DNA from 4 places in the Corynebacterium freneyi genome. Region 2 is predicted to be linked to each of the others. Evidence: riboswitches for the same ligand, from Rfam matches in the RefSeq annotation. Region 2 holds a riboswitch; each other region holds the start of a gene.
The links. A riboswitch is a leader RNA that binds a small molecule or an ion and turns the genes downstream of it on or off. The one in region 2 is predicted to bind cobalamin.
Positions count from the first base shown of each region.

Region 1: it holds a riboswitch for cobalamin, as region 2 does, so the genes downstream of both, metE (5-methyltetrahydropteroyltriglutamate--homocysteine S-methyltransferase) here and cobN (cobaltochelatase subunit CobN) in region 2, are expected to answer to the same signal.
Region 3: it holds a riboswitch for cobalamin, as region 2 does, so the genes downstream of both, CFREN_RS10905 (energy-coupling factor ABC transporter permease) here and cobN (cobaltochelatase subunit CobN) in region 2, are expected to answer to the same signal.
Region 4: it holds a riboswitch for cobalamin, as region 2 does, so the genes downstream of both, CFREN_RS05005 (ABC transporter substrate-binding protein) here and cobN (cobaltochelatase subunit CobN) in region 2, are expected to answer to the same signal.

Region 1 covers NZ_CP047357.1:2,433,000-2,439,992, reverse strand. The annotation lists gene metE (5-methyltetrahydropteroyltriglutamate--homocysteine S-methyltransferase) at 1-2,362, opposite strand, end outside; cobalamin riboswitch at 2,500-2,719, opposite strand; gene CFREN_RS10880 (CoA-acylating methylmalonate-semialdehyde dehydrogenase) at 2,984-4,504, shown strand; gene CFREN_RS10875 (acyl-CoA dehydrogenase family protein) at 4,588-5,745, shown strand; gene mmsB (3-hydroxyisobutyrate dehydrogenase) at 5,874-6,791, shown strand; gene CFREN_RS10865 (enoyl-CoA hydratase) at 6,800-6,993, shown strand, end outside.
Region 2 covers NZ_CP047357.1:1,622,645-1,629,637, reverse strand. The annotation lists gene cobN (cobaltochelatase subunit CobN) at 208-3,963, opposite strand; adenosylcobalamin-variant (AdoCbl-variant) riboswitch at 4,011-4,083, opposite strand; gene cobG (precorrin-3B synthase) at 4,239-5,426, shown strand; gene CFREN_RS07315 (precorrin-8X methylmutase) at 5,569-6,222, shown strand; gene cobJ (precorrin-3B C(17)-methyltransferase) at 6,219-6,993, shown strand, end outside.
Region 3 covers NZ_CP047357.1:2,440,823-2,447,815, reverse strand. The annotation lists gene CFREN_RS10955 (YhgE/Pip domain-containing protein) at 1-59, shown strand, start outside; gene CFREN_RS10950 (PepSY-associated TM helix domain-containing protein) at 170-1,147, shown strand; tRNA gene CFREN_RS10945 (tRNA-Glu) at 1,206-1,281, shown strand; tRNA gene CFREN_RS10940 (tRNA-Asp) at 1,310-1,386, shown strand; tRNA gene CFREN_RS10935 (tRNA-Asp) at 1,638-1,711, shown strand; tRNA gene CFREN_RS10930 (tRNA-Phe) at 1,738-1,810, shown strand; gene CFREN_RS10925 (hypothetical protein) at 1,945-2,415, shown strand; gene CFREN_RS10920 (GNAT family N-acetyltransferase) at 2,500-2,778, shown strand; gene epsC (serine O-acetyltransferase EpsC) at 2,949-3,542, opposite strand; gene cysK (cysteine synthase A) at 3,628-4,560, opposite strand; cobalamin riboswitch at 4,726-4,947, shown strand; gene CFREN_RS10905 (energy-coupling factor ABC transporter permease) at 5,015-5,770, shown strand; gene CFREN_RS10900 (energy-coupling factor ABC transporter substrate-binding protein) at 5,767-6,105, shown strand; gene CFREN_RS10895 (energy-coupling factor transporter transmembrane component T) at 6,107-6,847, shown strand; gene CFREN_RS10890 (energy-coupling factor ABC transporter ATP-binding protein) at 6,844-6,993, shown strand, end outside.
Region 4 covers NZ_CP047357.1:1,089,507-1,096,499, forward strand. The annotation lists gene mnmA (tRNA 2-thiouridine(34) synthase MnmA) at 1-342, shown strand, start outside; gene CFREN_RS05000 (uroporphyrinogen decarboxylase/cobalamine-independent methonine synthase family protein) at 339-1,391, shown strand; cobalamin riboswitch at 1,412-1,602, shown strand; gene CFREN_RS05005 (ABC transporter substrate-binding protein) at 1,697-2,740, shown strand; gene CFREN_RS05010 (FecCD family ABC transporter permease) at 2,784-3,821, shown strand; gene CFREN_RS05015 (ABC transporter ATP-binding protein) at 3,818-4,603, shown strand; gene CFREN_RS05020 (3'-5' exonuclease) at 4,608-5,294, opposite strand; gene CFREN_RS05025 (MMPL family transporter) at 5,535-6,993, shown strand, end outside.

The DNA of each region.
Region 1 (6,993 bases), 810 kb from region 2:
ACGCCCTGGTCTCGGGCCAACCGCGGGTCTTCAACCCGCAGTCGGGAACCACCCACACCCGGTCGGGGCCGAGGGCGCGGGAGGCGTGGTCGATGCGCGCCGTGACCTCGTCCACGCCCGGTACGCGCGGCGAATGGATGTCCCACACGCCGGGGCCCACGGGCAGGTCGAAATCGGAGGCGGCGATGGCGTCGACGAGCTCGAAGCCGGCGCGGGCCGCCTCGATCGTGGTGACGTCGGCGTCCATGTCCCGGATCAGATCGAGGATCGACTCGAAATCCGAGTAGCACATGTGCGTGTGCAGCTGGACGTGGTCCGCCAACCCGCCGGTGGCGGTGCGGAACGCCTCCACCGACCACTCCGCGTAGGCGGCGCGGTCCTCCGGGCGCAGGGGCAACAGCTCGCGGATCGCGGCCTCGTCGACCTGGATCACCCGCGCGCCCGCCGCCTCCAGGTCCTCGCACTCGGCGCGGATGGCCAGCGCCACCTGATGCGCGGTGTCCGCCAGGGGCTGGTCATCGCGGACGAAGGACCAGGCCAACATGGTCACCGGGCCGGTGAGCATGCCCTTGACCGGCCGCTCCGTCATGTCCTGCGCCGCGCGGAACCAACGCACCGTCATCGGCTCGGGGCGCGAGACGTCGCCGTGGAGGATCGGGGGACGCACGCATCGGGTGCCGTAGGACTGCACCCACGCGTTCGACGTGCAGTGGAACCCGTCGAGCTGCTCGGCGAAGTACTGCACCATGTCGTTGCGCTCCGGCTCGCCGTGCACGAGCACGTCCAACCCCAGCTTCTCCTGCTCGTCGATGACGTGCAGGATCTCGCGGACCATCGCGGCCTCGTAGGCGGGCGCCGACGACTCGCCCCGTGCGAACGCCGCCCGGGCCGCACGGACCTCCGGCGTCTGCGGGAAGGAACCGATCGTCGACGTGGGCAGCGGCGGCAGGTCCAGGCGCCGGCGCTGGGCCTCCCGGCGTTCCGGGAACGGCGCCCGGTCGTGGACCCCGCCCTTGCGTCGGGGAACCTCGTGCTCCACGGCTGCCGCGGACGCGTCCGGATCGGGCTGCCCGGCCCGTTCCGTCTGCTCGGTCTGCTCGGCCTGCTCCTCGTTCGCGGCGGTCTCCGCGTCGGCGAGGATCCCGTTGCGGCGGATGCGCTCGCAGTTCGGATGGTGCAGGGCGCGGGCGAGTGAGACGACCTCGATGATCTTCTCCTCGCCGAACGCCAGGCGGGCCCGCAACTCCGGTTCATCGGCCAGCGACGGCTCGGCGGCCAGAGAATGCGGCACGTGCAGCAGCGAGCAGGACGTGGACACCGCGACCGGGTGCGACTGCGCGACCTCGGCGAGCGCGCCCAGGGCCCGGGCGCAATCCGTGCGCCACACGTTGCGGCCGTCCACGACGCCCGCGACGACCAGCGTCGACGTCGGCAGGGCGGACAGATCCGGGGCGGCTCCCGCGACGTAATCCACGCCGACGGCGTCGACGCCGGTGCCGGAGAGAAGGTCCACCGTTCGCTGGGCGTCGGTGAAATACGTCTGCGCCAGCACGCGCACGCCCCGGACGTGGGCATGGACGACCAGGCGGCGCCACTGCTCCGACACCTCGCCGTCGCGGCCCGCCGGCAGATGCCCGGTGTTGAGGGCCGGTTCGTCGAACTGGATCCACTCCACGCCCTCGTCGGCGACGGCATCGACGATGTCGCGGTACGCGTCCACGAGTTCGGGCAGGCGGTCCAACGGCGCGCCGACGGTGCCGTCGGCCATCTTCGACAGGGCCAGGAACGTCACGGGGCCGATGAGCACCGCCCGCGCCGGAACGTGATGGCGGCGGGCCCGGCGCAACTGCGCCACCAGGAACGACGGGTCGGCGGCGAAGGGTCGGGCCGGATCGAGCTCGGGGACCAGGTGGTGGTAGTTCGTGTCGAACCACTTGGTCATCTCCAACGGCGCAATCCCCTCCGCGCCGCGGGCGGCGGCGAAATAGCGGTCCAGCCACGTCGGAAGCAGGTCGTCGGCGGAGGGGTCACGTTCGGGGTCGGACCCGGAACCGGGCTCATGGTCGGCGATGTCGTCGACGCGCGCGGGCAGGGCGCCCACCATCGCGGCGACGTCGAGCATCTGGTCATAGTGGGAAAACGTGCCGACGGGCACCGAATCCAGGCCGGTCGCGGTCGCGCGCGTGAGGCGGCGATCGATCAACGTGGCGGCGGTGTCGGCCAATTCCGGTGCCAGGGCCGGGTCGCGCCAATAGGCCTCGATGGCCTTCTTCAGCTCCCGGTGGGCGCCGATGCGCGGGAAGCCCGGCACCGTCGCGGTGAACGGCGGGCGTTGGCCCGCCCGGGTCGAACGTGCGGTCATGGGGTGATCTCCTCGATCCTCGTCAAGAAAGACCGGGGTCGCACCTGAACCTGCGCCGAAGCCACCGACGGGGAGACTCGCCCGTCGGTTTACGCCACGTCGCGCCAGTCCACGAGCGCCCTCGGTGAGCCGGATCGGATGAGCCGGCACAACGGGCAGGTATTCGGGCTCGCCGGCGTGCGCCCAAGTGGGCGGGGCCTACCGGCCGTCGCTTCCCGGGGCATCGACCCCAGTGCCTTTGACGGCTTTCGTTCCGGCATACCGCTGCGGGACAGCTCCGGATTCTCACCGGATTCCCTCTTGCGTCCGACATCCCGCGACAACCGCGGGGGCGGAACCAGTTGCGCAGGTCACCTTAGGACGAAATTCGCAAAAAGAAAACTCGGGTGGCGAAGGTCTGCCAGGTGGTCGTCGTAAAGCAAGGTTGGCCGGGGTAAAAGCGGGCGCCAAGCAGGGAGGCGAAGAGTTAACAGTCAATTCGCAACATTAACACGGTGCCCCCAAATGTGGTCGCGCCATACCTCCTCCTAGATTTCGTGACCCGCGTCACATACGTTTTCGGTTAGCGATCGTTAACCAAAACATGACGGGCGGAAGCCCGCGGCGAAGGGAAGAACAGGCATGACCATCCGCATCCCCCACATCATCGGTGGCGAAGAAGTCCACGCCGACGGCGCCACCATGGACGTCACCATCCCCTCCACCGGCGCCGTCCGCGGCACCGTCGGACTGGCCGACCGCGCACTCGTCGACCGCGCCGTCGCCAACGCCAAGGAGGCCCAGAAGGACTGGGGCGCGTGGAGCCCGCTGAAGCGCACCCGCGTCCTCAACGAGTGGATCCGCCTCATCCGCGCCAACGCCGACGACATCGCCCGCGACCTTTCGCTCGAGCACGGCAAGACCTTCGCCGACGCCCACGGTGACCTGCAGCGCGGCCTCGAGGTCGTCGAGTTCTCCCTCGGCGCCCCGCACCTGCTCAAGGGCGAGTTCTCCGAATCCGTCGGCACCGGCGTCGACGTCCATTCCGTTCGCCAGCCCCTCGGCGTGGTCGCCGGCATCACCCCGTTCAACTTCCCGGCCATGATCCCGCTGTGGAAGGCCGGCCCCGCCCTCGCCGCCGGCAACGCGTTCGTGCTCAAGCCCTCCGAGCAGGACCCGTCCGTGCCGGTCACCCTGGCCAAGCTCTTCCTCGAGGCCGGCGGCCCGGCCGGCGTGCTCAACGTCGTCCACGGCGCCCACGACGCCGTCAACGGTCTGCTGGAGCACCCCGACGTCAAGGCCATCGGCTTCGTCGGCTCGACCCCCGTCGCCGAACACGTCTACGTCACATCCGCGAAGCTGGGCAAGCGCGCCCAGTGCTTCGGCGGCGCGAAGAACCACATGATCATCATGCCGGACGCCGACCTCGACCGCGTCGTCGACGCGCTCATCGGCGCAGCGTACGGCTCCGCCGGCGAGCGGTGCATGGCCATCTCCGTCGCCGTGCCGATCGGCGACGAGGTCGCCGACGCCCTGCGCGACGCCCTCGTCGAGCGCATCAAGGAGCTCAAGGTCGGCCACTCCCTCGACCCGGACGCCTCCTACGGTCCGCTGATCACCCCGCAGGCGCTCGAGCGCGTCCGCGACATCGTCGGCTCCGCCGAGTCCGAGGGTGCCACCGTCGTCATCGACGGCCGCGAGTCCGGCGCCACCGACGCCGAGTTCGAGGGGGAGTCGCTCGCCGACGGCCTGTTCATCGGCCCGTCGCTCATCGACAACGTCAAGCCCGGCATGCGCTGCTACGACGAGGAGATCTTCGGCCCCGTGCTGTGCATCGCCCGCGCCAAGGACTACGAGGAGGCCCTGGCCCTGCCGAACGAGCACGAGTACGGCAACGGCGTGGCCATCTTCACCCGCGACGGCGACGCCGCCCGCGACTTCGCCTCCCGCGTCGAGGTCGGCATGGTCGGCGTCAACGTCCCGATCCCGGTCCCGGTGGCCTTCCACACCTTCGGCGGCTGGAAGCGGTCCGGATTCGGCGACCTCAACCAGCACGGCCCGGACGCCTTCCGCTTCTACACCCGCACCAAGACCATCACCACCACCTGGCCGAAGGGCCCGCGCGAGGGCGCGTCCTTCAACATGCCGGTCCTGGGCGCCTGACCGCCGGAACCGCCCGCAGGAACCGAAGCACCCGCCGGAATCACGGCACCCGCCGGAATCGAAGGAAGATCAGGAAGGCACCCATGACCTGGATCACCGAAGACCAGAAGATGCTCGCCGACACCATCGACGCGTACGTGGCCAAGCACATTGCGCCGTACGCCGCCGAGTGGGACGCGAACCACCATTTCCCCGTCGACGAGATGCGCGGCCTGGCCGAGCTCGGCGTCGGCGCCCTCTACTGCTCCGAGGACCACGGAGGCACGGGGCTGACCCGTTCCGACGGCGTGGTGGTGTTCAACCGCATCGCCCGCGGCTGCCCGGTGACGTCGGCGTTCCTGTCGATCCACAACATGGTGACGTGGATGGTCGACGAGTTCGGCACCGAGGAGCAGCGCGCGGAGTTCGTTCCGCGGTTGGCGTCGATGGAGGTTTTGGGTTCGTACTGCCTCACCGAGCCCGACGCCGGTTCCGATGCGGCGTCGCTGTCGACGCGCGCGGTCAAGGACGGTGACGAGTGGGTGCTCGACGGCGTGAAGCAGTTCATCTCCGGTGCCGGCGCCTCGGACGTCTACCTGGTCATGGCCCGCACGGGCGCCGAGGGCGCGAAGGGCATCTCGGCGTTCCTGGTGGACAAGGGCACCCCGGGCCTGTCCTTCGGCCCGAACGAGAAGAAGATGGGCTGGCGCAATCAGCCGACCGCGCAGGTCATGTTCGACGGGGTGCGCATCCCGGCCGACCGCCTCATCGGCGGCGAGGGGGGCCTGGGCAAGGGCTTCACCATGGCGATGCGGGGTCTCAACGGCGGCCGCATCAACATCGCGGCCTGTGCGTTGGGCGGCGCGGAGTTCGCCTTCGGCCGCGCGGTGTCCTACCTGCGGGACCGCAAGGCGTTCGGCGGCACGCTCATCGACAATGATGCGCTGCGCCACCGCATCGCCGACATGGCAGCGGGCCTGCAGTCGTCGCGTCTGATGCTGTCGCATGCGGCCAATGCGCTGGACACGAAGGCCCCGGGGTACCCGGAGGCGTGCGCGATGGCGAAGCTGCACGTCACCGAGACGTGTTTCCACGTCGCCGACGAGGCCCTGCAGTTGCACGGCGGCTACGGCTACCTGGAGGAGTACGACGTCGAGCGCATCGTCCGCGATCTGCGCGTCATGCGGATCCTCGAGGGCACCAACGAAATCATGCGCATGATGCTCGGTCGCGCCGCCGCCAAGGGCGCGCTGACCTTCTAGACCTTTCAGATCTTCCGGCCCCGCCGGCCCCGCCGGCCCCGCCGACTCCGGTCGGTCCGGGTCGGCTCCGTTGCGGCACCGATTGCTTGACGACGACCCACCCCCACACACGAGGAGCGAGAATCCAGATGAGCACCACCGACATCCGCACCGTGGCCGTCATCGGCCTGGGCAACATGGGCGGCCCGATGGCCGTGAACCTGGCCAAGGCGGGCCTTGACGTCCATGGCTCCGATCCGTCGCCGGAGGCGCGCCAGACCGCCGCCGACGGAGGCGTGACCGTCCACGAATCCGCCGTCGACGCGGTTGCGGCGGCCGACGCCGTGGTGACGATGCTGCCGAACGGGAAGATCGTCGGCGCCGTCTACGACGAGCTGCTGCCGGTCACGCCGGCCGGGGCGCTGTTCATCGATTCGTCGACGATCGCCGTCGACGACGCCCGGGAGCTGTCCGCCCGCGTCGCGGCGGCCGGCCACCGGCACGTCGACGCCCCGGTGTCCGGGGGAATCTCGGGCGCGGCGGCGGGCACGTTGGCCTTCATGGTCGGCGGCGACGAGGCCGACGTCGAGCGCGCCCGCCCGGTCCTCGAGCACATGGGCCGTTCCATCGTGCACTGCGGCGACTCCGGCGCCGGTCAGGCCGCGAAGGTGTGCAACAACATGGTCCTGGCCGTCGAACAGATCGCCATCGGCGAGGCGATGTTGCTCGGCGATAAGCTGGGCCTGACCCCGGAGGCGTTCCACGAGGTCGTCTCCAACTCCACCGGCGCCTGCTGGGCGTTGACGGTCAACTGCCCGGTTCCGGGTCCGGTGCCGACGTCGCCGGCGAACAACGGTTTCAAGCCGGGCTTCGCCACCGCCCTGATGGACAAGGACCTCGGCCTGGCCGAGCACGCCCTGGACACCGCCGGCACCTCGGCGCCGATGGGGCGGCTGGCCCGCGAGCTCTACTCGCGATTCCTGGCGGACGGCAACGGCGGCCTGGACTTTTCTGCCATCATTGAACAGACCCGGGCCGATGGCGCGGCCTCCGACGAAAGGAACTAGAAAAACCAATGTCCGAAGGCACCTACGAAACCATCCTGACCTCCGTCGAGGGGCGCGTGGCCACGATCACGCTGAACCGCCCGAAGGCGCTCAACGCGCTGAACACGACGGTGATGAACGAGCTGGCCGACGCGGTGGAGGGCTTCGACCGCGACCACGGCATCGGCGCCATCGTGATCATCGGCTCCGAGAAGGCTTTCGC
Region 2 (6,993 bases):
GCGCGGGCCGAGGTCCGAAATGGAGGGGTGGGCGCGGGCATGGATGAGACCCGAGATGCGCGGATGAGGTGAAACGGCGTCGGCGGCGCTCGGCCCCCTCCAGAAGTGCCCCAATTCCCGGAGTGACCCGGAAACCCTGACCGAGGGGAGACACGACTGGAGGAGACTGAGCACCGCCGACCCGCCGACCCGCCGGCGCCCCGACCGCTACCGGTCCTCGAGCTCGCCCTCCGTCTCCAGGAACGCCCGGCGCAGCAGCTCCAGCCGCTCCTCGTCGGGGCTCTCCCACATCTTCCGGTCGGCGGCCTCGAGCAGGCGCTCCGAAATGTCGTGCAGCGCCCACGGGTTCGACTTGTCGAAGAACTCGCGGTTCTCCGGGTTGGCGACGTACTCGTCGGTAAGCGTCTCGTACATCCAGTCGTCCATGACGCCGGTCGTGGCGTCGTAGCCGAACAGGTAATCCACGGTCGCCGCCATCTCGAACGCGCCCTTGTACCCGTGGGCGCGCATGGCGGACATCCACCGCGGGTTGACCACGCGGGCGCGGAACACGCGGCGGGTCTCCTCGTGGAGGGTGCGGGTGCGCACGGCGTCGGGCCGCGTCGAGTCGCCGATGTACGCCTCGGGGTCCTTGCCGGTCAGGGCGCGGACCGTGGCGACCATGCCGCCGTGGAACTGGAAGTAGTCGTCGGAGTCGGCGATGTCGTGCTCGCGGGTGTCGGCGTTCTTCGCGGCGACCTGGATGCGGCGGTAGGCGGTGCGCATCTCGTCGGCGGCGGGCGCTCCGTCGACGCCGCGGCCGTAGGCGTATCCGCCCCAGGTGGTGTACACGGCGGCGAGGTCTTCGTCGTCGCGCCACGACCCGGAGTCGATGAGCTGCAGCAGCCCCGCGCCGTAGGTGCCGGGCTTGGAGCCGAAGATGCGGCGGGGGCGCGGCTGGCCGTCCTGCGCTTCGCCGGTCGCGGCGTCGGCCTTCGCGTGCGCCCGGACGTAGTTGACGTCGTCGGGTTCGTCGAGGCCGGCGACGAGGGCGACGGCGTCGTCAAGCAAGTCGATGACGTGCGGGAACGCGTCGCGGAAGAATCCGGAGATGCGCACGGTGACGTCGATGCGGGGGCGGCCGAGCTCCTCGGCGGGGATGACCTCGAGGCCGGTGATGCGGCGCGACGCCTCGTCCCACACGGGGTGCACGCCGAGCAGCGCGAGAACTTCGGCGATGTCGTCGCCGGAGGTGCGCATGGCGGAGGTGCCCCACACGGACAGGCCGACGGACTTGGGATATTCGCCGTCGTGGTCGGCGCGGAAGCGCTCGATGAGGCCGTCGGCGAGCTGCACGCCGGTTTCCCACGCCAGGCGCGACGGGATGGCCTTCGGGTCGACCGAGTAGAAGTTGCGGCCGGTGGGCAGGACGTTGACCAGGCCGCGCAGCGGCGAGCCGGACGGGCCCGCGGGGATGAAGCCGCCGTCGAGGGCGTGCAGGATGCGGGGGATTTCGCCGGAGGTTTCGGCCAGGCGGGGCAGGATTTCGTCCCGGGTGAATTCCAGGAGCTTGACGACGGTGCCCGCCGCCGACTGGTCCAGCCCGTTGGCGCCGATGACGTCGTCGGCCAGGGAGCCGAGGTCGACGGCCGGGTCGTCGATCAGCGCGGTGACCAGGGTGGTGGCGATGGCGTCGATGCGGTCGACGGTGACGCGGTCGTCGGAGCCGTCCTCGGACAGGCCCAGCGATTCGCGCAGGCCGGGCAGGGTGAATTCGCCGCCCCACAATTGGCGGGCGCGCAGCATGGTGGCGACGGTGCCGGAGAGGTCCTCCCCCGCCGGGGCGTCGCCGAGGATGTGCAGGCCACCGCGGATGGCGGCGTCCTTGATTTCGCACAGCCAGCCGTCGACGTGCATGAGCATGTCGTCGAAGACGTCTTCGTCGGGGCGTTCCTCCCAGCCGAGGTCGCGGTCCATCTGCGCCGCGGAGATGAGCGTCCAGATCTCCTGGCGGATCGCCGGTAGCTTCGCCGGGTCCATGGCGGAGATGTTCTGGTGCTCGTCGAGGAGCTGCTCCAGGCGGGTGATGTCGCCGTAGGACTCGGCGCGGGCCATCGGCGGGATCATGTGGTCGACGAGGGTGGCGTGGGCGCGGCGCTTGGCCTGGGTGCCTTCGCCGGGGTCGTTGACCAGGAAGGGGTAGATCAGCGGCAGTTCGCCGATGGCCTGGTCGGGGCCGCATTCGGCGGACAGGCCGGCGGTTTTGCCGGGCAGCCATTCCATGTTGCCGTGCTTGCCCATGTGGACCACGGCGTCGGCGCCGAAGCCGCCGTCGTCGGCGGGGCGGGCCAGCCAGTGGTAGCAGGCCAGGTAGTGGTGGGTCGGCGGCAGGTCGGGGTCGTGGTAGATGCCGACGGGGTTGTCGCCGAAGCCGCGGGGCGGCTGGACCATGACGACGACGTTGCCGAAGCGCAGTCCCGCGATGTAGATGTCGCGGGTCTTCGGGTGGACGTACAGGGAACCGGGGGCCTCGCCCCAGTGGTCGACCATGGTTTCGCGCAGCTGCCACGGCAGGGTCTCGAAGTGCTCGAGGTACGTGTCGGCGGGCAAGCGCAGTTCATTGGCGGCCATGACCTCTTCGGTCAGCCAGTCCGGGTCCTGGCCGCCGGCGTCGATGATGGCGTGCATGAACGCGTCGGCGGCGGCGGTGCGGGCTTCGGCGTCGCCGGCGGCGGTGGCGGCGACGTAGTCGGTGAAACCGGGGATGGCGGTGACGTCGCCGAGGTCGTAGCCGGCCTCGTCGAGTGCGTGGAGCACCTTCAGCGTCGACGCCGGGGTGTCCAGGCCGACGGCGTTGCCGATGCGGGCGTGCTTGGTCGGGTAGGCCGACAGCATGACGGCGATCTTCTTGTCGGCGTTGTCGACGTGGCGCAGGCGGGCGTGGCGCACGGCGATGCCGGCGAGGCGGTCGCAGCGTTCGAAGTCGGGGACGTAGGTGATCAGGTCGTCGGAGTCGATCTCCTTAAACGAAAACGGCACGGAGATCAGGCGGCCGTCGAATTCGGGCACGGCGATCTGGGTGGCCACGTCCAGGGGCGTGAGGCCCTCGTCGTTGTCCTCCCAGGCCTGGCGGGGCGAGGTCAGGGCCAGGCCCTGGATGATGGGCATGTCCAGTTTCGCCAGGGCCGCGACGTCCCACGTGCCGTCGTCGCCGCCGGCCTGCGCCAGGGCGGGTCGGTTGCCGCCGGCGGCGAGGACGGTGGTGATCAGCGCGTCGCAGGTGCCGAGCTCGGCGATCAGGTCGTCGCCGGCGGTGCGCAGCGAGGCAGCGTAGATGGGCTTTGCGACGGCCCCCCGCTTTTCGATGGCGCTGCACAGGGCGGAGACGTAGGCGGTGTTTCCGGCCAGATGCTGGGCCCGGTAGTAGATCACGCCGATGACCGGTGCGGTCCCGGTGACGTCGGCGGAGGCAGCTGCGTCAATGTCGCCGCCGGCCTTTTCGTCGGTGCGATCGTCGTTGCACTCGTCCAGGGCGGAGCCCCAGTTCCGCTCGAGGTGGCCCCACGCCGGCAGGCGCTTCGGCTCGGCGAAGCCCAGGCCGGTGAACAGCAGCGTGTCCGACAAGAAGTTGTGCAGCTGCGCCAGGTTGTCGGGTCCGCCCTCGGCCAGATACGCGTGGGCGGTGGTGGCGACGTTGGCGGGGACCGTCGAATACTCGGTCAGTTCCGCGTCGGGAGCCTGCTCGCCGGAGACCAACACCGTCGGGATGCCCGAGGCGATGACGGCGTCGATGCCCTCCTCCCACGCCCTGCGGCCGCCGAGCAGGCGGATGACCGCGATGTCGGCGCCGTCGAGAAGCCCCGGCAGATCGTCGTCGAGCAGGCGGGCGGGGTTCGCCCAGCGGTACTCGACGTCCGCCTCCTTCGCCGCAGCGGCCCTGGCGGACAGCAGGTCGGTGTCGGACGTGGACAGCAGCAGAATCATCGCGTCTGCGCCTTTCCCGGGGAATGTCGCGCCCCGTGGCCAAGCTTCCCGGGGCGTGGGGGTCTGACTTTCACAGTGGCGCGACCGTCCGGATTTTCACCGGCTTCCCCACCACCCGGGTCGGGTGGTTGAACGTTGTCGAAGGGTAGCCTACAGCGCCCGTCGGATCCGGGTCGTCGGGACACCCGGGCGCCCGCGGTCCCCGGGGCGCACGGGCGGCAGGCGGGCCGTCGTCAAGCAACGCCCGCCCCACGCGCCGCACGTATCATCGAGGCATGAACCCCATGGTCGACCAGCCCGAAACCCCCCGCCCCGAACGCGACCGCCCCGACGCCTGCCCGGGCACCCGCCGCGTGCACATCGCCGCCGACGGCGCCATCGGCCGCCTGCGTTTCCCCGGCGGATTCCTGCCCGCGCCGGGCTTCATGGTGCTGGCGGACCTGGCCGACAACTTCGGCGACGGCTACATCCACTTCACCTCCCGCGGCAACCTGCAGATCCGCGGCATCCGCGACGTGTCCGGGTTCGCCGACGCCGCCGAGGAAGCCGGCATGCTCCCCCACCCCGACCACGACCGCGTGCGCAACATCCTGCAGTCCCCGATGACCGGCCGCGTCGGCGGACTCGACGACGTCTCCGAGCTGGTGCACGCGTTCGACGACGCCTTGTGCGCCGACGAGTCGCTTGCGGCGCTGCCGGGACGCACCCTGTTCGCGCTTGACGACGGCCGCGGCGACGTCCTCGGCGAAGCACCCGACCTCGGCCTGGTCGCCCTCGGCGGCGGCGAATTCGAACTGGTCGTCGCCGGGGCACCCGCCGGAGTGTCCGTGCCCCGCGACCGCGCGGTGGAAATGCTGCTGTCGGCGACCCGCGCGTGGGCGGAGGTGCGCGGCGAGGCCTGGCGCATCGCCGAATCCGACGGGGCCGACCGGGTCGTCGCCATGACCGCGGAAGCCATCGGCGTGCCCGTCGGTGATCCGTCGGCCGCCGAGTCCTTCGCGTTCGCCCACCCCGGCACCGAACAGATCGGGTGGATCGACCAGCCCGACGGCCTGGTCAGCCTCGCCGCCGGGCTGCGGTTCGGCGTCCTGCCCTCCCGCCTGGCCCGCGCCATCGCCCAGACCCGCGTGCCCGTCCACGTCACGCCCTGGTACTCGCTGGTCCTCCACGACCTGGAGGAAGCCGACGCCGAGCAGGTCGTGCGCGTCCTGGCGCCCAACGGCCTGATCTTCGACCGCAAGTCGACGTGGCTCAACGTCTCCGCCTGCACCGGCCGGCCCGGCTGCCCGAAGTCGCTGGCCGACACCCGCGGCGACGCCGCCCACGCCATCGCCCAGGCCCGCCTGCCCGAGGGACGCGTGCACTTCTCCGGCTGCGAGCGCCGTTGCGGCCGACCCAAGGGCGGATACGTCGACTACCTGGCCACCGGCGACGGCGAATACGAGGTCACCTCGGTCGACTGACCCCGGGAGCCCAGCCCAGCCGGGGCGGAGTCGGGGCACTGGGCCGCGCGGAGTTGGCGCAGAGCGTGGTCGGCGCTGAGTCGGGGCGCGCCGCGGACGGGTCGGCGGCGTTCGACCGGCCGGTCTGACTTACGCTGTTGGCATGTTTGGCTTCGATTACGTCACCGACGGCGCGGCGATTTACCGCGAGTCATTCTCCATCATCCGCGCCGAGTCCGACCTCGGGCGTTTTTCGCCCGACGAGGAGGTCGTCGCCGTCCGCATGATCCACGCCGCCGGCCAGACGGACCTGGCGGAGGACATCGTCTTCTCCCCCGGCGCAGTCGCCGCCGCCCGCGCCGCGCTGGAGGCGGGCAAGCCGATCTTCACCGACGTGACCATGATCGCCTCGGGCATCACGCGCCGCCGCCTGCCCGCGGACAACGAGGTCATCTGCACGCTTCACGACGAGCGCACCCCGGGACTGGCCGCCGAATTGGGCACCACGCGCACCGCCGCCGCCGTCGACTTGTGGGGTGACCGGCTCGCCGGTGCCGTCGTGGCCATCGGCAACGCGCCCACCGCGTTGTACCACCTGCTCGACCGACTCCGCGACGGCGAGCTGCCCATGCCCGCCGCCGTGCTGGCCATTCCGGTCGGGTTCGTCGGTGCGGCGGAATCGAAGCAGTCCACCATCGACGTCGCCCCGCAAATCCCCGGCCTGGAGTACATCACCGTCACCGGCCGCCGCGGCGGTTCGGCCATCACCTGCGCAGCCCTCAACGCGCTGGCCACGAAGCGGGAGATCCTCCCGTGAGCGACCGCGCCGTCGCGCCGGGCCACCTCTACGGCGTCGGTCTCGGCCCCGGCGACCCGGGACTGATCACCCGTCGCGGCGCGGACGTCATCGCGTCGGCCGACGTCATCGCCTTCCACGCCGGCCCGCACGGCAGGTCCACGGCGCGGCGCATCGCGTCGGAGCTCATCGACGCCCGGAGCACGCCGGCCATCGAAGAGCTGCTGGTGTACCCCGTCACCAGGGGCGGCGGCGATGACGACGATTACGCCGAGGCGATGGGCGCCTTCTACGCGGAGGCGACCGCGCGTCTGGCGGATCATCTTTCCGCGGGGCGGTCGGTTGCCGTGCTCTCGCTCGGTGACCCCATGTTGTACAGCTCCTACCAGCACCTGCATCGCGCGTTGGCGGGAGACTTCCCCGCCCACGTCGTCCCGGGCGTGCCCAGCGTCACCGCCGCGGCGGGCGAGCTCGCCCACCCGCTGGCCGAGGGAACGGACATCCTGTCGATCCTGCCCGCCACCGCAGGCCGCGCACGACTGGCGGCGGCGGTGGCGGCGGCGGATTGCCTGGTGATCATGAAACTCGCCGGCCACGTCGACGACGTCCGCGACATTCTGCGCGACGCCGGGAAACTCGACCGGGCGAGAGTCGTCGTCCGTGCCACGATGGGCGACGGCTGGTCGGCTCCGCTGGCCGACGTCGCCGCCGACGACGTGCCCTACTTCGCCGTGGTGGTCGTCGGCGCCGAGCAGACGGGCGGGCCCGACACCGGAGTCCGCGTCGCCTCAC
Region 3 (6,993 bases), 820 kb from region 2:
CGGAGCCCGCGCCGGAGTCTGAGTCCGCGCCGGAGTCGGAGCCCGCGGACGCGGTCTGACCTGAGGGGATAAATCGCCGGGAACTCTCGGGGAATGGATTCGACTAATCAGCGTTCGGCCGAACGCTTCCAGTCGCACCCCCGAGTCTTTCCCGAGGAGTTTTGACCCCATGTCCGAAACCCCCGCGGCCCGTCGCGTCAACCGCGACCGGCCCGCGCGTTTCCTCCATCGCCTGCACTTCTACGCGGGTTTGATGGTCGGCCCATTCCTGCTGATCGCGGCCATTTCCGGTGCGTTCTACGCGCTGGCGCCGACGATCGAGAAGGTCGTCTACGCCGACCTGCTCACCGTCGACCCGGCGACCGCCGCCGTCGTCGGCGAGGAGCGGACCTATTCCGGGCTCGGCGAGCTGCCGGTGCGCCGGTGGCTGTCCGGTCTGCATCAGCAACTCCACCTGGGCGAACCCGGCGAACTCTACGCCGAGCTGGCCGCTTCGTGGTTGTGGGTGCTCGCACTGGGCGGGCTGTACCTGTGGTGGCGCCGCGTGTCGGCCGCCCGACGTCGTGATCCCGGCACCCGAACCCGCCTGTGGCGCGCCGCCCCCGCCCCGACGGGCGACGCGGGCCGCCGTCGACGGTCGCTCAATCTCCACGCCGTTCTCGGCGTGTGGCTGATCGTCGCGATGCTCGGCCTGGCCGCCACCCGCATCACGTGGTCGCAGAGGGCCGGCGCGAACGTCGACGCCGTCGTTTCCGCGCTGGACTGGAAGGCGCCGAAGGTCGACGCCACGCTGCCGCCGGAATCGCCGGGCGCCGGTGGGCCGGCCTCACCCGCCCAGGCCGATCGCGTCATCGCCGCCGGCCTGGGCATCGCGGCGATCATCGTGCTGGGTTACCGCATGTGGTGGCTGCGTCGTCCCACCGTGCGCGGCACGTCGGTTCCCGGCCTGCCGGATGTGCCGTCGTGGCGCATCGTCGCCGGGGTGGTCGTCTTCGCCGCGACGGTCGGCGCGTTCCTGCCGCTCCTCGGCATGTCGATGATCGGCTTCCTGCTGCTCGATCTCGTGCTCATCGGCCGCTCGAGGGCTCGCCGCCGGACCGTCGAAAAGCAGCGCGAACCTGCGATTTTGTCGGGTGGTGTGCCGTAGGCTAGTGTTTCATACGTTGCCGCGGGGGTTCGTTCCCCCGCGCCCAACGCGAAGACGAGCTCCCTTCGTCTAGCGGCCTAGGACACCGCCCTTTCAAGGCGGCGGCGCGGGTTCGAATCCCGTAGGGAGTACCACTCCCCGAATGGGAGCACAACAGAACAAGGCCCTGTGGCGCAGTTGGTTAGCGCGCCGCCCTGTCACGGCGGAGGTCGCGGGTTCAAGTCCCGTCAGGGTCGCCATTTTTCTGGCGAAGGCGGTCATCCATTTCAGGTGGGTGGCCGCCTTTCGTGTTCGTCGGTGGCGGGTATTGCTTTGCGACGTTCGCCCCTTTCCTTTTTATCGCGCGGCAAGGGAGCGGCGTGGCGGGGGAGGCGTGGCGACGGGTGCGGGGAATGAGCGGAATTTCGCCGTGAGCTGCAGATTTGTGCCCCCGATGAACGGCTGTGTAGAGTATCAACTCGTGCACGGACGGAGTTCGTGTGCGGCATAAGGCCCTGTGGCGCAGTTGGTTAGCGCGCCGCCCTGTCACGGCGGAGGTCGCGGGTTCAAGTCCCGTCAGGGTCGCCGACATTCCCCCAGAGGGTTTGTTCGGCCAGATAGCTCAGTTGGTAGAGCGTCCGCCTGAAAAGTGGAAGGTCAGCGGTTCGATCCCGCTTCTGGCCACAATCGAATGGCCGGGAGTCCGCCGAAAGGCGGGCTTCCGGTTTTTCGTCGTCCCCGCCGGGCCTTTTTCGGCGCGGAACTTACCCCGCCCTCATCGATTCGGCCGTGGGACGACGTCGGTAAAATCAATGTCCATGAGTACCGAATTCGCATCGGCGGGAACGATGTCCGGCGATGAGTCGCTGCCGTCGGTCATCCGCATCTTCCTCTTCACCGACGAGCCCGGCCGGGTGGCCGCAGCCGACACGATTCGCGGAGCGCTCGAGGAGTTCGTCCCCGGCTCCGGCGCGCGTGTGTACGAGGACGTCATGCCCGACGGTGCCCAGGGTTCGTCCATGTTGGACGAGTGGCGCGAAGCCAACCCCGGTGCCGACGTGGGGGAGCGGGCGCGTCACCGCATCACCGTCGTCGTCCCCGGTCTGTCGCACGCGGAGCTGGCGGATCTGTCGGGATCGCTCGCGGACCTGGTGAGTCCCGGCTGGCGTTCCGGCGTCGCCGCCGAACGGGCCCATGGCACGGGGTCGGTGCCCTGTCGTGTGGCCGTCGGTCGCGCCGACGAGCAGCCCGGCACTCCGCCGGCCGCGGTCGACCACGGCGCCGTCTGACGGTTCCGTCCGTCGATTGCGCGATGGTGTCCGCCGGGCGTGCGTACCCTGGTGGGAAACATCATCGACCGAGGGAGAATCACCATGGCGCACACCATCGATCACGACGAGTCCGGACGTCGTTACGTCATCATCGTCGACGGCGAAGAGGCCGGTTTCGCGGCCTACGAGCCCGCCGAAGGTGCGTTGAATTTCAATCACACCGTCGTCTACGAGCGGTTCCAGGGGCAGGGCCTGTCCAAGCCCCTGATCCAGGCCGCGCTTGACGACGTCCGCCGAACCGGTGGATCCGTCATCCCGTCGTGCTCGGCCGTGGAGCGGTTCATCGCGAAGAACCCCGATTACGCCGACCTGGTCGCGTAACCGCCACGCACCCAATCCACACCACGGGGCCCAAACCACGGGGGCAGTGGCGACCCCGTGGTTTAGCCCGAAAAAGGGGCCGACCCCGTGGTGTGCGGGGTCGGCCCTTTGTCGTCGCCCGGTCGGCGCCGTTCGTGGTTCGACGGCGGAATTGCAGTCGGATGCCGCAGCTAGATCCCGTCGCCGTCGCCCTGGACGTACTCCGCCGGGTCCAGCAGCGGCCGGTGTTCCTCCGGCTGACGGGGGCGGGCCTTGCCCGGAATGCCCACCACGATGGAATCGGGCGGGCAGTCCCGCGTGACCACCGCGTTGGCGCCGATGGCCGAACCGGCGCCGATGACGACAGGGCCCAGCACCTTCGCGCCGGCGCCGACCGTCACGTTGTCCTCCAACGTCGGGTGCCGCTTGACCTTCGCCAGGCTGCGGCCGCCCAGGGTGACGCCGTGGTACAGCATCACGCCGTCGCCGATCTCGGCGGTTTCGCCGATGACCACGCCCATGCCGTGGTCGATGAAGAACCGGCGGCCGATCTTCGCGCCCGGGTGGATCTCGATGCCCGTGAGGAACCGGGTGAACTGGGCCAGGATTCGCGCCAGGCCCTTCGCCGCGCCCCCCTTCTGCCACAGCGCGTGGGCGGCTCGGTGCGCCCAAATGGCGTGCAGGCCCGAATAGACCAGGGCGTTTTCCACGTCACCGCGGGCGGCGGGGTCGTGCGCGCGGGCGTTGTCCAGGTCCTCCTTGAGGATCCTCAGGAACGAATTCATGGTGACCAACTTTACATAGCGCACCGCCGACGCCCCGGTATGAGGGAGCGTCGGCGGCGGATGCGGGAGGGGGCGCAGTCCGGGTTTAGTCGCGCAGGTCCTGGTACAGGATGGAGGAGACGTAGCGCTCGCCGAAGTCCGGGATGATGACCACGATGGTCTTGCCCTCGGCCTCGGGGCGGGCGGCGATCTCGAGGGCGGCCTTGACGTTGGCGCCGGCCGAGATGCCGCCGAGGATGCCCTCCTGCTTCGCCAGCTCGCGGGAGGTGGCGATGGCATCTTCGTTGGTGGAGGTGAGGACCTCGTCGAGCAGGTCCCGGTCGAGGATCTCCGGGACGAAGTTGGCGCCCAGGCCCTGGATCTTGTGCGGGCCGGCCTTGCCCTCGGTGAGCAGCGGGGAATCCGCCGGCTCGACGGCGACGAGCTTGACGTCCGGGTTGTGCTTCTTAAGCGTGCGGCCGGCGCCGGTGATGGTGCCGCCGGTGCCGATGCCGGCGACGAAGTAATCGACCTTGCCGTCGGTGTCGGCCCAGATCTCCTCGCCGGTGGTGGCGGCGTGAACCTCGGGGTTGGCCTGGTTGGCGAACTGGGAGGCCAGGATGGCGTTGTCGGTGTTCTCGACGATCTCCTTGGCCTTGTTCACCGCGCCCTTCATGCCCTCGGCGCCCGGGGTCAGCACCAGCTCGGCGCCGAATGCGCGCAGCACGACTCGGCGCTCCTGGCTCATGGTGTCCGGCATGGTGAGGATGACCTTGTAGCCGCGGGCGGCGCCGACCAGCGCCAGGGCGATGCCCGTGTTGCCCGAGGTGCCCTCGACGATGGTGCCGCCCGGCTTCAGCTCGCCGGAGGCCTCCGCGGCGTCGATGATGGCCTTGCCGATGCGGTCCTTGACGCTGTTGGCCGGGTTGTAGAACTCCAGCTTGGCGACGACCGTGCCGGGCAGGCCCTCGGTGAGGCGGTTGAGCTTGACCAGCGGGGTGCCGCCGATCAGGTCGGTGATGTTGTCGTGGATGGTCATCCAGTCGGTTCCTTTCTCGTTTCCTTCGTCGGTGGGCGAGTGTACGCCGCGATGCCCTCTTTGTACAGACAGGTACGTCTAGTTTTGGGGTGGGGGCACCTGCAAGCCCGCGACCAGGGGGAGAGTCGCCGCCCGCGCCGCATCGCCGTCGGCTGCGGGGCATAGGATGGGAGGCAGATTCGCGGTGGACGGGAACGCCCTGCAAGTGGGCGGCGGCCCTCGCCACTGTGATCGGGGTGACCCCGGTCCGGCACATGCCACCGGGCTCCGCACGGCCGATGGCAAAGGACCGGCGGGGCGCGGGAAGGCGCCGGAGCGGATGTTTCGCGGCACGTCCCGCGGGGCAGCCCCGTCAGCCAGGAGACCGGCCGTGGATCGGCCCCGGCGTCGATGGGCGCCGGGTGGATCGGTGCGCCACCCGCGAGGTGACGGGGGCGCGTGAGGATAAATTCACATGCATATCGCAGAGGGCTTTTTGCCCGTCGGCCATGCGGTGGGGTGGACGGTGGCCGCGGCGCCGTTCGTCGTCCACGGTGCGTGGCGAGTCAACAAGCTGCTCAAGGAGAAGCCGGGCACCGGTTTGCTCCTCGGCGCCGCCGGCGCGTTCACGTTCGTGCTGTCGGCCCTGAAGATCCCGTCGGTGACCGGCTCGACGTCGCACCCCACGGGCACGGGCCTGGGCACGGTGATGTTCAGGCCGCCCATCATGGCCGTATTGGCCTCCATCGTTCTTCTCTTCCAGTCGTTGCTGCTGGCCCACGGCGGCATCACCACGCTCGGCGCGAACGTGTTCTCCATGGGCATCGTCGGCCCGTGGGTCGCGTGGGGCGGGTACGTCCTGACCAGGCGTTTGGGCGGCGGTTTGCTGCCCTCGGTGTTCGTCGCGGCGTTCCTGGCGGATCTGTCCACCTACGTGGTCACGGCCACGCAGCTGGCGTTGGCGCACCCGGCGGATCCGGGCGGGTTCGGCGGTGCGCTGGCGACGTTCCTGTCGCTGTTCGCCGTCACCCAGATCCCGCTGGCCGTCATCGAGGCGCTGCTGACGGTGCTGGTGGTCAAGGCCCTGCGCACCGTCGCGGAGAAGGAGCTGTTCTCCCTGGGCGTGCTCAAGAAGAACGAGCTTTCCGACGTCGCGATCGCCGACGCGGTCGCCCATGACGAGCGCCTGACCGCCCCCGCCGACGCCGACGAGAAGGAGACCGTGCGATGACCGCCTCGAATCAGACCCACACGCCCCCGAAGCGCTCCGGTGCGGGGGTGACCATCGGCCTCATCGTCCTGGCCGTCGTCATCGCGGTGTTCCCCATGTTCTTCAACCTGGGCGACCCCGAGGAGGAGCCCTTCGGCGGCGCGGACGGTGCCGCCACCGAGCTCATCGAGGAGAGCAACCCGGACTACGAGCCGTGGTTCGAGCCGGTCGTCGACGAGCTGCCGGGCGAGGTCGAGTCCGGTCTCTTCGCGCTGCAGGCCGGCCTGGGCGGCGGCGTGCTCGGTTACGCGCTGGGCTTCTACCGTGGCCGCAGCAAGGAGCGGGAGTCCTCGTAGCGTGAACGCCCTCGAAACCGCCGCGGCCCGCAATCGGTGGGCGCGGCGCAACGTCGGCGAGAAGGCCCTGTTGTGCGGTGGCCTGCTGTTGCTGGCCATTTCGTTGCCCCCGTGGCCGGCGGCCGTGCTGATCATCGTCGCGGTGGCGGTCGCGGCCGTCATCGCGAGGGTGCCGGCGGGGTTGTTCCTGACCCTGTGGTCCGCTCCCGCCGCGTTCGTCGCGGTGGGCATTCTGCCGTTGTTGTTCACCATCACGCTGGACGGACTGGTCTGGTCGCCGACGGGGCCGCAGCGCGCGGCGGAAGTCGTCGCGCGGGCGACGGCGGCGATCGGCTGCACGATGTTGTTCACGGTGACCACGCCGTTGTCGGAGGTGCTCGCCTGGTTGAATCGGTCGGGCATTCCGCGCACGTTGACGTATTTGGCCGAGCTCATCTATCGGATGGTCGGCTCGTTGGCGGGCACGGCGAAGATGATGCATGAGGCGCAGGCCCAGCGCCTGGGCCACGTCACGCGGCGCGGGTTGCTCACGGGCGTGGCGGCGCAGTCGGCGAATCTGTTCGTCTTGTCGTTCGAGCGGGCCCGCCGTCTCGGCGAGGGCCTGGAGTTGCGCGCCGAGCCGGGTGCCGCGGGGGTCATGGTCGTCGACCGCCCGCGCGACGCCCGGTTCCTGGTCGCATCGGTCGTGGTGCTCGTCGTCGTCACGGCGGTCACGGCCGCGGTGCGGGGGTGGTTGCCGTGAGCATTCTCGCCGCGCGCGGCGTCGGGTTCCGGCATCCCGGTGTGCGCGTGCTTGACGACGTCGACCTGGAGATCCTCGCCGGGGAGCGCATGGCGCTGCTGGGGGCGAACGGTTCCGGCAAGTCGACGTTGCTCCGCTTGTTGGCC
Region 4 (6,993 bases), 530 kb from region 2:
GTGACCGTCGGACGACGCGAGGACCTGGATGTCCGGGTGCTCCACGTCGATCGGGCGGTGTGGCTTTACGACGACGCCGGCGTCGACGCGGGCGGCCCCCCGGCGGAATTCGATGCGGAGGTGCAGGTGCGGGCGCATGGCCGCCCCGTGCCGTGCACCGTGTCGTGGACCGGCCCGGTGGATGCGGCGGGCACCGGAGGGGCGTTCATCTGCGTCCTCGCCGAACCGTTGCGCGGGGTGGCCCCCGGGCAGGCGGCCGTGCTCTACCGCCCCGACGCCGACGGCGACATCGTGCTGGGGTCCGGCACCATCGCGTCGACGGAGAAGGAGGCGGACCGGTGACCGCGTTTTCGGGTCTGGGGCCGCTGCCGGGTACCGACGTGCGCGCGGCGGCGGAGATCCTCGCCGGGGAATGCGGGGCCACTCCACACCTGCCCATCCTCGCCGACCGGGGACTCGGTGCCGACGCCATCGGGCGGACCGGCGCGATCCTGGCGGACCTGTCGATGGACGTCGGCCCGCGGTCGTGGCGCGTGGCCGATCGACCGGGGGCCGCGGCGTCGCTGGCCGCCGACCACCTGGAACGCGACCTCGACGTCTGCGAGGAGTTCTGGGGCGCGACGCCGGAGACCGTCACCGTGCCCGTCGTCGGGCCGTGGACGCTGGCGGCGTCAATCGAGCTGGCCGACGGTCACCGCATGCTGGTCGACCGCGGCGCCGTGTCCTACCTCGCCGCCGCGCTCGCCGAGGGGTTGGCCGCCCACATCGCCGACGTGCGACGGCGGTTCGGAGCGGAGGTGGCCGTCGTCATGCACGAACCCGCTGCCCCGGCGATCGCGGCGGGCCTGGTCGAGGCGGCGGTGGCGGGAACGTCGCTGCCCGCCGTCGGTTACCGCGAAATGGCCGCGCAGTGGCGGGTGCTCACGGCGGAAGGCTCGGGGCTGCCCGACATCGCCATCGCGGTTCCCGGGCTGGTCGCGCGGACGTCGGGGGAGGGGCCGCGGCCGCCGTCGCTGGAAAAGGCGCTGCTGGAATCGGGCGCCGCCCGAATCGCGCTGCCCATCGGGGCGATCCGTGGCTCGGCCACCCTCGACGAAGTCGGCCGCCTGCGCGCCGCCGGCCTGGATCTGCTGTTCGGCGCCGTGCCAGCGGTCCCGGGCGCCACCGACGAACACACCGGCGCATACCTGGAACCCGAAGCCCGCGACATCGCCGAACGCGTCGCCCGGCTGTGGGACGAACTGTCGTTCCCGCGCGCCGACCTCGTCGACCACGTCGGCGTCACCGTCGACCGCGGTTTCGTCGGTGCGCCCGCGTCGTGGATCGCCCCCGCCTACGCCGCAGGCCGTCGCACCGCGGAATTGATCTCGCGGGCGGCGGGAGACCTGTAGCGCGCCTTTCGGCCGGGTCGATGGCGTTGGAATGTTACGGTTGTCGCGCAAGGAATCGGCGTCAGGGAATCCGGTGTGAATCCGGAACTGTCGCGCAGCGGTGAGAGGGATCCATCCCCCGCATGAGGCCACTGGAGTGCACTGCACCGTCCGGGAAGGCGCGGGGGAGTCGCCTTCGAGTCCGAAGACCCGCCGGTTCGTCATCGACGTCGCATCTCGCGTAAAGATCGCGGCGGTTTTCCACGAAGGTGGACCAATTGAACAAGTTCCCGCTTCGCCCTGCCTCCGCCGCCATCGCCGCCTCGATGGCCCTGCTTCTGGTGTCCTGCTCCGGGACCGACGGCGCCGATGACGCCAACGGCGGCACCGTCAACGCCGACGGCAGCGTCACCGTGGAAAACTGCGGCGAGGAGATGACTTACCCGGCCGATCCGTCGATGCTGGCCTACGACTCGGGAATCATCTCCATCGCCCTCGCCGCCGGTGCGGGCGACAACCTGTCCGCGGTGGCGTCGATCGGGAAGGCCCACGACACCCTGGCCGCCAAGTACGGTGCCGACGTCATCGACGGCTTCGACGTGATTTCGGACAAGCAGCCCACGCTCGAACAGGTGGTGTCGCTGCAGCCCGACATCTACTTCGCCGGCTGGAACTACGGACTGTCGGAAGGCCTCGGCGTGACGCCGGACCTGCTGGACCAGCGCGACATCGCCACGTACCTGCTCACGGAGTCCTGCCGACAGGAGGGCACCGACCACCGCGGTCTCGTCGAACCGTGGGAGGCGCTGGACATCGATCTGCGCAACATCGGCGCGATCGCGGGCGACTCCGAGCTGGCCGAATCCGTCATCGACGACATCGATGACCGGCTGAAGAAGCTGAACGACGCTCCGCAGCCGGAGCAGACCCCCACCCTGTTCGTCTTCGACTCCGGCACCGACGCGATCTTCACGTCCGGCAAGTTCGGCGCGCCTCAAGCGATCATCGAGGCCGCCGGCGCCCGCAACCAGGCCGAGGACCTCGCCGACTCCTGGGTGCAGGTCGGTTGGGAGTCCCTCGCCGCCGACGCCCCCGACGCCTTCGTGTTCGTCGACTACGAGGGGCAGTCGCTGGAGGACAAGATCAAGATCCTGAAGAACCACCCGCTGACCCGCGACCTGCCGGCGGTCAAGGAAGACCGCTTCATCAACCTCAACTACTCGATGTGGGTGTCCTCGCCGCTCAACATCGACGCCGCCGAGCACGTTCGCAAGGGACTCGAGAAGTTCGGCCTCGTGCCGGAGTCGGACATCGAGCCGGCGATGACGCTGCCCGAGAGCCTGGACGGACGGGAGTACATCACCCGGTAGCCGCGACGCTACGGGACACCGGAGAAAAGCGAGGTTTTCGAAAGTGCGGAGCAAGGCGGCGACGCCGCTTCTCGTGTTTTTGTTGGCGGCGCTGACCGCCGTCAGCTTCGTCGCGTCGTTGACGTTCGGTTCGGTGAGTTACTCGCTGTCGGACGTGTGGTCGGTGCTCGCGGCCCAGTTTTCGGGCACGGTGCACCCCGACCGCGCCGTCAACGACATCGTGTGGGAGCTGCGCGCGCCCCGCGGGCTGATGGCGATCATCGTCGGCGCGGGGTTGGCGATGGCAGGCGTCGCCATGCAGACGTTGGTGCGCAACCCGTTGGCAGACCCCTATCTGCTCGGCATTTCCTCGGGCGCGAGCGTCGGTGCGACGGCCGTGATCACCCTGGGGGCGTTTTCCAGTTTCGGCATCTGGGCGTTGTCCGGTGGCGCGTTGGTCGGCGCGATCGCGGCCACCGCCACCGTGTATTTGGTGACGATGTTGCAGGGCGGCATCACCCCGCTGCGGCTGATTTTGTCGGGCGTCGTGCTGTCATCGGCGTTCTCGGCGGTGGCGAGCCTGCTGGTGTTCAAGGCACCCGATTCCCGCTCGGCGCAGTCGGTGCTGTTCTGGATGCTCGGGTCCGTGTCGGGGGCGCAATGGGACCGGCTGCTGCTGCCGCTGCTCGTTCTCGTGCCCGCGGTGATCCTGATGTTCATGTTGAGCCCGCGCCTCGACGCGCTGTCCGCGGGCCCCGAAACCGCGGCGGCCCTGGGCGTGCGGGTCGGACTGCTGCGCAAGGGGCTGTTCGCGGTGCAGGCGCTGTTGGTCGGCGCGATGGTGGCCGTGGCCGGTGGCATCGGCTTCGTCGGCCTGGTCATCCCGCATTTCGCCCGTCTCGTGGTGGGGTCGGTTCATCGCCGGGTCATTCCCGTCGCCGTGTTCGGCGGCGCGCTGTTCCTGCTGTGGGTGGACGTCTTGGCCCGTCTCATCGCGCCGCCGCAGGAGATTCCGCTGGGAGTGGTCACGGGCGTCATCGGCGCCCCGGTGTTCCTGCTGCTGATGGGCCGTTCCCGATACCGTTTTGGAGGACAGTCATGAGCGGGTCGAGCAACGCCGCGATCCTCGAAGTCGAGTCGGTGGCCGTCGACGTGGGGCGGCGCCGCCTGCTGTCGGACGTGACCTTCACCGCCACGCCCGGCTCGCTGACGGCCATCGTCGGCGTCAACGGCATCGGCAAGTCGACGCTGATGCGCGCCTTGGCCGGGATCACCCCGCCGGCTTCCGGACGGGTGCTGTACGGGGGTCGCGACGTCGCCGGCATGCGTCCGCGGGAGCGCGCGCGGTTGGTGGGCTTCGTGGGGCAGGATGAGCGTCCGCCCGGGGAGCTCACCGCCGCGGAATTCGTCGCACTCGGCCGCCTGCCGCACATGAATCCGTGGGATCTCGGCGGCAAGTCCGAACATGCGGCCGTGCGGGAGGCGCTGGAGCTCATGGGCGTCGATGCCCGGGCCGATGCGATGTGCGATCAGTTGTCCGGTGGCCAGGTGCGGCGGGTCGTGCTGGCCCGGGGGTTGGCGCAGGAAACCGGGCTGCTGCTTCTCGACGAACCGACCAACCACTTGGACGTGCACCATCAGATTCACCTGATCGAGGTGCTGCGAGGCTCCGGTCGGACGGTCGTGGCGAACATCCACGACCTGGATCTGGCCATGGCGCACTTCGATCGGGTCGTGTTGCTCCACGACCGTGCCGTGCTGCGGGACGGGGATCCGGCGCATGTGTTGGCGCCGGAGGCGGTGCGGGAGGCTTTCGCCGTGGAGAGCCTGGTGGTGCGGCCGGAGGAATCCTCGCGCCCGCACCTGGTCATCGAGTCGCTGTAGGGGCTCAGCGTTCCGGTTCGTCGATGGGCCAGCCGCCGATGCGGAAATCGGACACGTCGCGGCCCTGGCCGACCAGCCAATCCCGCAACGAGGACTGCGATTCGAAGTGGGACACGGCCTGGTATTCCATGAGCTCGTCGCCGTCCATCTCGGCCAGGTCCGGCCAGACCTTCTTGCTCATCACCCAGGCCAGGCGGGCGGCGGCCAGGGCGTCGGCGGTGGCCTCGTGTGCGTTGTCCAGGCGGACCCGGTAGTGCTCGCACACGTTTCCCAGCGTGCGCTTGCCCTTGCGGTGCGTGTCCCGCGCGCGGTCGATGACGAGCGGGTCGAATACCAGGCCGTCGACGGTGAAATCCGGTTGCCGTGAGCGCAGCACCGTCAGGTCGTAGGCGGCGTTGTAGGCCACCAGCGTCAGTCCGTCGCTCCATGCCCGCCGAATGGCCGCGATGGTGTCGGCCAGGACCTCGTCGTGCGGGCGGCCGTGCTCGCGGGCGTACTCGGTGGTGATGCCGTGCACCCGGGCGGCGCCCTCGGGGATCTCCACTCCCGGATCCGCGAGCAATTCCTCCGTCTGCGGCGGACCCCCGTCGATGCGGACCAGCGCCGAGGTCACGATCCGGCATTCGTGCGGGTCGGTACCCGTCGTCTCCAGGTCGAAGGCGAACATCCTGCCCGCGTCGAAGGTGGTCATGGGCACCACTTTAAACGGGTCCCCGGATTCGGGGCGGCCCGGGTGGAGGGGTCGACGGAGGGGTCGGCGGAGGGGGCGCGATTCCCCACGGTCGGGTGGTTGCCGCGGTGCAGCGTTCGGCTTCGGATGGGGGATCGCCTAATGTCGTTGTCGAAGTTATCGACGGTGCGTCGATAACATTCGTTTTCCGTTTCGGCGCGACTGATGTCGACGCGATTGATTTCGAAAGGTGTCCCACCCATGTACGAGTCATTCCTCCGTGCCGCGTTCGGCACGAAGAAGAGGGCCTGGGCGGTGATCGTCGCCTGGGTGCTGCTGGTCGGGGTCCTCGCGGCGATGGCCCCCGGCATCGACGACGTCAAGGCGGCCGGCGATGACGGCGCCCCGGCCGATTCCCCGTCGGTCATGGCCGAAGAGCGGTTGCGCGAGGAGTTCCCCGGCCGCGACGACGTCCTGCCGGCGATCATCACCGTGCAGGCGGGCAGCGAGAAGGCGGCCGGCGATGCCGCGGCCGCGGTCACCGCGCATTTCCGCGACTCCGCGGGCGACCGGACCCTGGCGCCGATCTCGGCGTCCTGCGCGGAGACGGGGTCCGGACTGCGCCCCGGCCGCGATTGCATGCCCGCGGGGGAGGAGGGCACGCGTTCCGACGACGGCCGCACCCGGTCGCTCATCGTGCCCGTCGTCGGCGATCCGACGACCGAGGAGTTCCGCGACGGCGTCGACGCCATGCGCACAGCCGCAGCCGACGTCGCCGCCGATGCCGCAGAGGGGGCGACGACGCACCTGACCGGCCCGGCGGGCATCGCCACCGACACGGTGAAGGTCTTCGCCTCCGGTGACCGGGTGCTGCTGTTCGGCACCATCCTGCTGGTGTTCGTCATCCTCATCGCGGTCTACCGCTCGCCGGTGATGGCGATCCTGCCGCTGGTCGCCGTCGGCGTGGCCATGCGCCTGGCGGAATCGGTCGGCGCCCTGCTCGCCGACGCCGGCGCCATCGTCATTTCCTCGCAGACCGCGTCGATCATGACCGTCCTGCTGTTCGGCGTGGGCACCGACTACGCGCTGATCATCAACGCCCGTTACCGCGAGGCGCTGGCCGCCGACCGCGACGCCGGTCGTCCCCGCGACCCCCACGGCGCGATGGTCGCCGCGATGGGCCGCACTGGAGAGGTGCTCGCGTCGTCGGCGGGCACGATCATCCTGGCGATGATGGCCCTGCTGTTCACGTCCTCTCCGTCGCTGCAGGGCTTCGGCCCGTACCTGGCCATCGGCGTCGGCTCCATGGCCGTCGTCGCCGCGACGTTCCTGCCCGCCCTGCTGCTGGTCGCCGGCCGTTCGGTGTTTTGGCCCGGCGGCGAGCAGCGCGCCCTGCGACGGGTGGATTCGCCTTTGTGGGAGAAGGTCTCGTCGTTCGTCGACGCACGCCCGAAGGCCGTGCTCGCCGGTGCGCTGGCCCTGCTCGTCGTCCTGTCGGCGGGCCTGGTCGGCTACAAGGAGTCGTACAACTTCCTCACCGGTTTCCGCGTGGACACCGATTCCGCCGCCGGTCAGCAGGTCATCGCCGAAGAACTGGGCGTCGGCGAAATCGCGCCGGTGACTCTGCTGGTCGAGGGCCGGGGCATCGACGCCGCAGCGCTCGAGTCGGCCGCCGGGGCGTTGCCGGACAGCCTGCCGGACACGGTGGCGCGGGCCACCG